Regions from separate parts of the Bradyrhizobium sp. WYCCWR 13022 genome, predicted to be linked through region 2. Evidence: predicted binding sites of a transcription regulator. Region 2 holds the regulator's gene; the other holds the start of a gene.
The links. Region 2 encodes LexA, which represses DNA repair genes until DNA is damaged. Its sites were predicted from a motif close to TGTTCNNNNTGTGTTCNG; they were not measured.
Positions count from the first base shown of each region.

Region 1: a site for LexA is predicted at 1,557-1,574, ahead of QY049_RS01905 (single-stranded DNA-binding protein). Genes of this name have one in related genera too.

Region 1 is NZ_JAUIZJ010000002.1:197,254-201,425, forward strand. Features, by position in the region: gene QY049_RS01895 (outer membrane protein) at 1-287, opposite strand, end outside; gene QY049_RS01900 (outer membrane protein) at 523-1,293, opposite strand; gene QY049_RS01905 (single-stranded DNA-binding protein) at 1,719-2,216, shown strand; partial or broken gene QY049_RS01910 (DUF2306 domain-containing protein) at 2,469-2,806, shown strand; gene gyrA (DNA gyrase subunit A) at 2,975-4,172, shown strand, end outside.
Region 2 is NZ_JAUIZJ010000002.1:92,617-96,788, reverse strand. Features, by position in the region: gene QY049_RS01410 (alpha-hydroxy acid oxidase) at 1-231, shown strand, start outside; gene QY049_RS01405 (HAD family phosphatase) at 240-869, shown strand; gene QY049_RS01400 (hypothetical protein) at 1,016-1,210, shown strand; gene glp (gephyrin-like molybdotransferase Glp) at 1,436-2,647, shown strand; gene lexA (transcriptional repressor LexA) at 2,824-3,525, shown strand; gene QY049_RS01385 (hypothetical protein) at 3,709-3,912, shown strand; gene QY049_RS01380 (hypothetical protein) at 4,106-4,172, shown strand, end outside.

The DNA of each region.
Region 1 (4,172 bases), 100 kb from region 2:
GCGCTGACGTCGGCCCAGGTGCCATCGGCCTCGATACCGAACACGACGTTGCCGGTCTGCCAGTTGTAGCCAGCGGTGCCGCCGACGAAGCCACCCTTCATCTTCGGGTCGCCAGAGGCGGCTTCCCAGGCGCCGCCGCCGACGATACCGAGATAGAAGCCGGTCCAGTTGTAGACCGAGGCCATCGCGACCGGAGCCTTGGTGTAGGGGCGAGCCGCCAGGTCGGCAGCCGAAGCGGCGCCGGTGAGGGCGATCAGAGCGGCCGAAGCCAACAAAATCTTTTTCATGTTCAAGTAATCCCAGTCCCAGTTTCTGTTGTTGTCTTCCGTGCGTCGGAAGCACAGCGGACGCGTTGGTCCAACTGATGTCGTGCTTACACCACTGAAGCTGTAAGTTGTGTCTCTCAAAAGTCACAACGAATACAAAATGTAATACTCACTGACCTATAGTTCCCCATCGGGAACAGGCAACAAAAAGGCCGGCACGAGGCCGGCCTCCGATTCCCGAATGATTTCAGGAAGATCAGTACTTCGCGATGATGGGGCCGCCCCAGCGATAGTTGAGGCGGACGAGGCCCATGTCGACGTCCTGGCTGATCCGGTCGGTCTGGAATGCGCCGCCGCCGACGGGCGCGTTGAGCGTGAGCGTCCGGTTGCCGAGGAAGATGTGATCGTACTCGACGCCGACCGTCCAGTTGGGCGCGAAGCCGAATTCGAGGCCGGCCCCGACCGTGCCGCCCCAGCGGGTGTCGCTGGTTGAGGCGAGCAGGGTGCCTGCACCGACGAAGCCGGGCGCCGTGTAGATGTCGAACTTGTCCGCGACTACGGCGCCGCCGCCCTTCACGTAAAACAGCACGTTGTTCCAGGCATAGCCGATCTGGCCTGTGAACAGGCCGAAGGCGTCGATCCGCGAGCGGTTACGCTGCGCCAGGAAGAAATTGCTGACATTGTCGCCGGAGAAGTCGGCCCAGTTGCCCTGGCCTTCGAGGCCGAACACCCAGCTGGCCGATTGCCAGCGATAGCCGACCTGGCCGCCGACCGTGCCACCGGTGGCGTTGTGGCAGCCTTCGCCGCCCACGAATGCGCCGCCGCCGAGAACGACGTTGTCCCAGCATTTGTGGCTCGATCCGCCGCCGCCGTTGATGCCGATGTAGAAGCCGCTCCAGTCGTAGATGGTGGCGATCATCGGCGGCGGCGCCTTGGTGTAGGGACGAGCCGCAAGATCTGCTGCACTCGCGGGTGCAGACAGGCCCATTGCAACAATACCAATTGTACCGAATAGAATTTTCTTCATTGCAGTCTCCCCAGTGTCGTCCGCTTCAGATGTCCCCGAAGCGGCCCATCAGGCGCGACGCCCATCAGAACCAATTCCGAGAAAACCGTAATCCAATCGAACGCCCGAGTCCGTCTCTGGAATGCAACAGTCGGCGGGCAACTGACATGCGCTTAACCTGATGAATGTTAAGCGTTTTCCGGCTCTGTTCGGTTCCAATTCATGACGGCGTGCATAGCGGGGCAGGGTGTTCGTATGCACGCTTCGGTCGCATCAATTTCGATGGGAACAAATCTGGAACAAATGTCTGGCCGGTGCTATATGTGGGGATAACCGAGGGCGTGACGGGCCGATCGGCCCTTGTAAGCGTATAGGGTCGGCCCAACGGGCGGCAGCGCGGGCGCGCCTTTTTCGAAATTCAGTGGCATTTGGAGTGGAGAGCGGCGATGGCGGGAAGCGTCAACAAGGTCATTCTGGTTGGAAATCTCGGCAAGGATCCGGAAATCCGCCGCACCCAGGACGGGCGGCCGATCGCGAATCTGAGCATCGCGACCTCCGAGACCTGGCGCGACAAGAACAGCGGCGAGCGCAAGGAAAAGACCGAGTGGCACCGTGTCGTGATCTTCAACGAAGGGCTGTGCAAGGTCGCCGAGCAGTATCTGAAGAAGGGCGCCAAGGTGTACATCGAGGGCGCGCTTCAGACCCGCAAATGGACTGATCAGAGCGGCGTGGAGAAGTACTCCACCGAGGTCGTGCTCCAGGGCTTCAACTCGACGCTGACGATGCTCGACGGCCGCGGCGGCGGCGGAGGAGGCGGCAGCTTCGGCGACGAGCCGGGCGGCGATTTCGGCTCCTCGGGTCCCGTCAGCAGCGCACCGCGCCGCCCGGTTGCCGCCGGCGGCGGTGGCCGCAACAACGACATGGACGACGACATCCCGTTCTGAGGCGGGCAAGTTTCGTTTCCAACTTTGCTGCGCTCGCGTAGAGCGTCAGGATTTCCTACCAATTTACGGGCTGAGCTCGGTTTTCCGGGCCGGCCTCATGTGCTGCCTGAAGCCTTTGACGGGCCATGATGTGAATGGTATTAACTTAATGTTAATCATATTCACATGGGATCCCGGCCGAAGGGACGCGTCACATGAGCCCCGCCGCTGCTTGACGCTGCTCCGGCGATCCCGCTGCACGCCTTCGCGGCGATGGCGGCCTTCGTGCTCGGCATCGTTCAGTTCGCCGCCCCCAAGGGTACGCTGCCACACCGGACGATCGGCTGGATCTGGGTGGCGCTGATGGCCCTGGTAGCGGTCTCGTCGTTCTGGATCCACCAGATCGCCTGGTCGGGCCGTTCAGCCCGATCCATCTGCTGTCGATCTTCACGCTGGTGATGCTGCCGCTTGCGGTATGGCGGGCGCACACGCATCGCGTCGTCGCTCACCGGTGGAGCATGATCTTCATTTTCACCGGCGCGCTGGTGGTGGCGGGCCTGTTCACGCTGCTGCCCGGGCGCATCATGCACAGCGTGTTTTTCGGGGCGTAACGGGCAGTTCCGCCCGGCTCGTGCGGGCCCCGTTCCCGATGGTGGTGGACAAGGTCTAAGTCTCTGGAAAAACAGTCGGAAAAAGCGCTGTCTCGACCCTTGCAAGGGTGGTTATCAGGGCCTCGATGCGCTATATGATTCCCAGATAAAATTTCACCGGATTCCCCCTTGGCTGACGACGACAACAAGCCCGGCGACCAGCCGGCGCAACCCTCGGACATTCGCCCCGTTTCGATCTACGAGGAGATGAAGAAGTCCTATCTCGATTACGCCATGAGCGTGATCGTGTCGCGCGCGCTGCCCGATGCGCGCGACGGGTTGAAGCCGGTTCATCGCCGCATCCTGTTCTCGATGAACGAGGAAGGCTACACGCCCGACAAGAAGCACAAGAAGTCGGCCGGTATCGTCGGCAACGTCATGGGCCAATACCATCCGCATGGCGACCAGGCGATCTATGACGCGCTGGTGCGCATGGCGCAGCCTTTCTCGATGCGCGAGCTGCTGGTGGACGGGCAGGGCAATTTCGGCTCGGTCGACGGCGATCCGCCTGCGGCAATGCGCTACACCGAGTCACGCCTGACCAAGATCGCGCTCAAGCTGCTCGACGACATCGACAACGAGACCGTCGACTTCCAGGACAACTATGACGGCTCGACCAAGGAGCCGGTGGTTCTGCCGGCCCGGTTCCCCAACCTGCTGGTCAATGGCGCAGGCGGCATCGCGGTCGGCATGGCCACCAACATCCCGCCGCACAATCTCGGCGAAGTCATCGACGCGTGCCTCGCGCTGGTCGACAATCCGGCGCTGACGATCGACGAGCTCAACAACATCATCCCGGGGCCGGATTTCCCGACCGGCGGCATCATCCTCGGACGCCAGGGCATCCGCAGCGCCTATCACCTCGGCCGCGGCTCCATCGTGATGCGCGGCAAGGTCGAGTTCGAGACGATCAGGAAAGAGCGCGAGGCGATCGTCATCACCGAGATCCCGTATCAGGTGAACAAGGCGACGATGGTCGAGCGCATCGCCGAGCTCTACAAGGAAAAGAAGATCGAGGGCATCTCGGATCTGCGCGACGAATCCGACCGCGACGGCTACCGCGTCGTCGTTGAGCTCAAGCGCGACGCCGTGCCCGACGTGGTGCTCAATCAGCTTTACAAGTTCACGCCACTGCAGACCTCGTTCGGCGTCAACGCCGTCGCGCTCGATTCGGGCCGCCCGCTGACGATGAACCTGAAGGACATGCTGACGATCTTCGTCGGATTCCGCGAGCAGGTCGTCACCCGCAGGACCAAGTACAAGCTGCGCAAGGCGCGCGAGCGCGCGCATGAGCAGGTCGGCCTTGCGATTGCCGTCGCTAACATTG
Region 2 (4,172 bases):
CTCGTCGGCATTGGCCGGCTGCAATGCTGGGCCTTGGCGGCGGCCGGCGAGACCGGCGTGACGCGGATGCTGGAACTGCTCGAGGACGAGGTGCTGCGCTGCCTCGGCCTGCTGGGAGCCACTTCGTTCGCCGAGGTCAACAAGTCCTGCCTGCACCCGGCCACCGCGACCAATGCGCCGAGCGTGTTCAGCGCATTCCCGCTGTTCGACCACGAGCCCTATCGATACTGATTGGAAGGATGCATGTGACCTCGCTCTCTCCCGGCAGCGCGGATGCGCTTCTGTTCGATCTCGGGCGCGTCGTGCTCGATATCGATTTCTCCAAGGCGATCGCCTGCTGGGCGGGACATGCAGGCTGCAAGCCGGAAGCGATCGTGGCGCGCTACGTGCGTGACGAGGCCTACCGGCTGCACGAGGTCGGCAAGATCAGCGACGAGGACTACTTTGCCTCGCTCCGCTCATCGCTCGGCATCAGCATTTCGGATGGGCAGTTCCTGGAAGGATGGAACGCGATCTTTGCCGGCGAGATGCCCGACATCGCCGAGTTGCTGCCGCGCGCGGCGAAGCAGATGCCGGTCTACGCCTTCTCCAACACCAACCGCCCGCACGTGGACTACTTCTCGAAGGAATATGCCGACCTGCTCGGCCATTTTCGCGAGCTCTATCTGTCCTCCAGCATCGGTCTGCGCAAACCGGATGCAGAAGCGTTCGACCATGTCGTTGCCGCGATGGGCGTACCGGCGAACCGCGTTGTCTTCTTCGACGACCTCGCCGAGAACGTCGAAGGCGCCCGCGCCCGCGGCCTGACCGCGGTGCATGTGACCTCCCCTCACGACGTCGGCAATGCGCTGAGGGCACTGGGGATCTGATCCCCGAACGGACCGCCCCTCTGGAACTATTTCGCCTCCGGGTTTGGAACCAAGTCGCTTTGTACATTTTTATACAGAGTTCCGGGAACGAATGCCCGTTTCCGGACTCATGAGTCCGTTGGGAATTCTACATCGGACTTATCATCGTGTTGGGCAAAACCTACCTCACCAAGCAGGCCTCTCTGCTGATGAAATACGCCAGAACCACCTCGGATTCTGACCTTTCCGCAAAACTGATCAGCAAGGCCGCCGATCTCAAGGCCCAGGCCGATCCGATGCCTGACAGGGACCAGAGTCCCGAAGCGCCAGACGTCAGTCCGGACAAGCAGCCGGGGACCTGACCGGTGCTGGCCGTGGCTCTCGTCATCCTCGCCATAGCCATCCTCGAACCGGTCTGCTTCGCCTTCCGGATCATGCCGCGGCGACTTTGATCTTGCGCCTTCGTCGCCGAGCTGACGACGCACGACAAATCATGCTGCGCGACCACCGTTTTGCCTCTGCGCCTGCACTCGGCTAGAACTCTCGCCGCCGATTTGCCCGAACGGGCGCAGCTGGAGTTTTCACCCGTGGCCCTGATGCCGGTTTCCGACGCGCTCGCCGCGGTGCTTGCCGGCGCGCAGCCGCTGACCGAAGAGGTCGTCGCACTCGAGGCGGCCTTCCACCGCGTGCTCTCGCGCGACGTCGCGGCGCGGCGGACGCAGCCGCCGCAGGCGATGTCGGCGATGGACGGCTATGCCGTTCGTGCGGCCGATGCGGCGAAGCCCGGGGCGCAGCTTGTCGTCGTCGGCGAAGTCGCAGCCGGCCGACCGTTCGCGGGGACCGTCGGCGCCGGCGAAGCCGTGCGAATCTTCACCGGTGGTGTCATCCCCGATGGTGCGGATGCGGTCGTTATCCAGGAGGACACCGTCACCGACGGCAAGCGCATCACCATCAAGGAGGCCGCCGTCACCGGGCGCCACATTCGCCCCGCCGGCATCGACTTCCGCGAGGGCGACGTGCTCCTGCGCAAGGGCGTACGGCTCACCGAGCGGGACCTTGCACTTGCCGCCGGCATGAACCACCCGCAGCTCGCGGTGTGCCGCCGTCCGAAAGTCGCGATCCTCGCGACCGGCGACGAACTGGTGATGCCGGGATCGACGCCCGGTCATGGCCAGATCGTCTATTCCAACGGCTACGCCCTGCACGCGCTCGCCCGCAGCGAGGGCGCCGACACCATCGACCTCGGCGTTGCCGCAGATACGCTTGCCGCCACCAGCGCCGGTATCCGCCGCGCGCGAGAATCCAGCGCCGACATCCTGATCACGACGGGCGGCGCCTCGGTCGGCGACCACGATCTGGTGCAGCAGGCCCTCCGGGACGAAGGCACTGCGATGGCGTTCTGGAAGATCGCAATGCGGCCGGGCAAGCCGATGATGAACGGACAGCTCGGAGCGATGCGCGTGATCGGCCTGCCCGGCAATCCCGTGTCGTCCTACGTGTGCGGTTTCCTCTTCATGGTCCCGCTGATTCGCGCTTTGTCCGGCCGTTCGGTTGTCCATCATCGCCGCGAACGCGCCGTGCTCGGCCGCGACGTCGGCGCCAATGACCAGCGCGAGGATTATCTGCGTGCGCGTCTCGACGAGCGTGACGACGGCACGCTCGTCGCCCTTCCCGTCAATCACCAGGACTCCTCGCTGCTTGCGAATCTCGCTGCGGCACAGGCACTTCTCGTGCGTCCGCCATTCGCACCGAAGGCCGAAGCGGGAGCGCCCTGCGAGGTGTTGCGACTGCCCGCCTGAGCGCATCGTTCGCAACCGTTCCGCGAACTTTGCCGCGTTCACGGTAAATTAAGCAGTTGCGGAACATGTATCGAACATATAGTGTCCGTTCATGATTTGTTTCGAGCATGTAGCGGCTTATTGCTGAATTCAGCGTCTCGGAATCGAACGACATCGTCAGGGGGATTTTGGTCGAGATGTTAACGCGCAAACAATACGAGCTCCTGCGGTTCATCAGCGAGCGGCTGAAGGAAAGCGGCGTGCCGCCCTCCTTCGACGAGATGAAGGACGCGCTCGATCTGCGCTCGAAGTCGGGCATCCACCGCCTGATCACGGCGCTCGAGGAGCGTGGCTTCATCCGCCGCCTGCCCAACCGGGCCCGCGCCATCGAGGTGATCAAGCTGCCGGAGCTCCAAGCCGCCGCCGGTAGCCGCCGCGGCTTCACGCCAAGCGTCATCGAAGGCAATCTCGGCAAGGTGCGCACGACATCGAGCCCGCCCGCCGACGAGGGCGAGCGTCCGGTCGCGGTGCCCGTCATGGGCCGGATCGCAGCCGGCACGCCCATCGAGGCGCTGCAGACCCGCAGCCACACCATCAGCGTCCCCCCTGACATGCTGGGCGCTGGCGAGCACTACGCGCTCGAAGTGCGCGGCGATTCCATGGTCGACGCCGGCATTCTCGACGGCGACATGGCGCTGATCCAGCGCAACGAGAGCTGCGACACCGGCGATATCGTGGTCGCGCTGATCGACGACGAGGAAGCCACCTTGAAGCGCTTCCGCCGCCGCGGCGCCTCGATCGCGCTGGAGCCGGCCAACGCGGCCTACGAGGTCCGCATCCTCCCGCCCAACCGGGTCAAGATCCAGGGCAAGCTGATCGGACTGTATCGGAAGTACTGAGCGCCGGACGACCTGAGCGCTCACGCGCAATCAACGATCGGAGCGGACGATTGTCCGCTCCGGCCGGATGGTCTTTCTGGTTTTGCACAGATTATCCGGCCCCCTCTCCAGCACTACATCCTCGGCACGCCGCGACGAAGCACGCATCGCTTCATAAGCCTCCAGGCGACCGAGGAGACAACCATGCGCAAGATCTTCCTGAGCACCGTCACGATGGCGCTGATTGCAGCATCGGCGTCACAAGCCCTCGCTGCGCAGCCGCAACATCGCGCCCGCAAGGCACCGCAGGCGACGAGCGCGCAATTGCGTGATGCGCATAATACCGTCGAGCAATCCTCGCGGCCGGCCTGGCCATATTCGGGCTGGTCGGCACCGGCCGGACGCTGACGGCGACGGTCGCCGAATGCACGGAAGCAGGCTTTGTTCCTAGCGGTTCGGGAAAGATATTGTGATTGCGGCTTGCGTATCCGGGCCGCAGATTTGCCTACAACCGAGCGGAGTCTTGCAGGCTTCCACTCTGATAGAGGCCTGCGCCTCCAGGCCAGAGGCGCGGGTTACTATCCCTGATGAGGAGCACCCGATGTGTGACTATAGCCTGCATGCCGTCGCGACACGTCCCGCAGAAGTCGGCGAGACGATCGTCACGA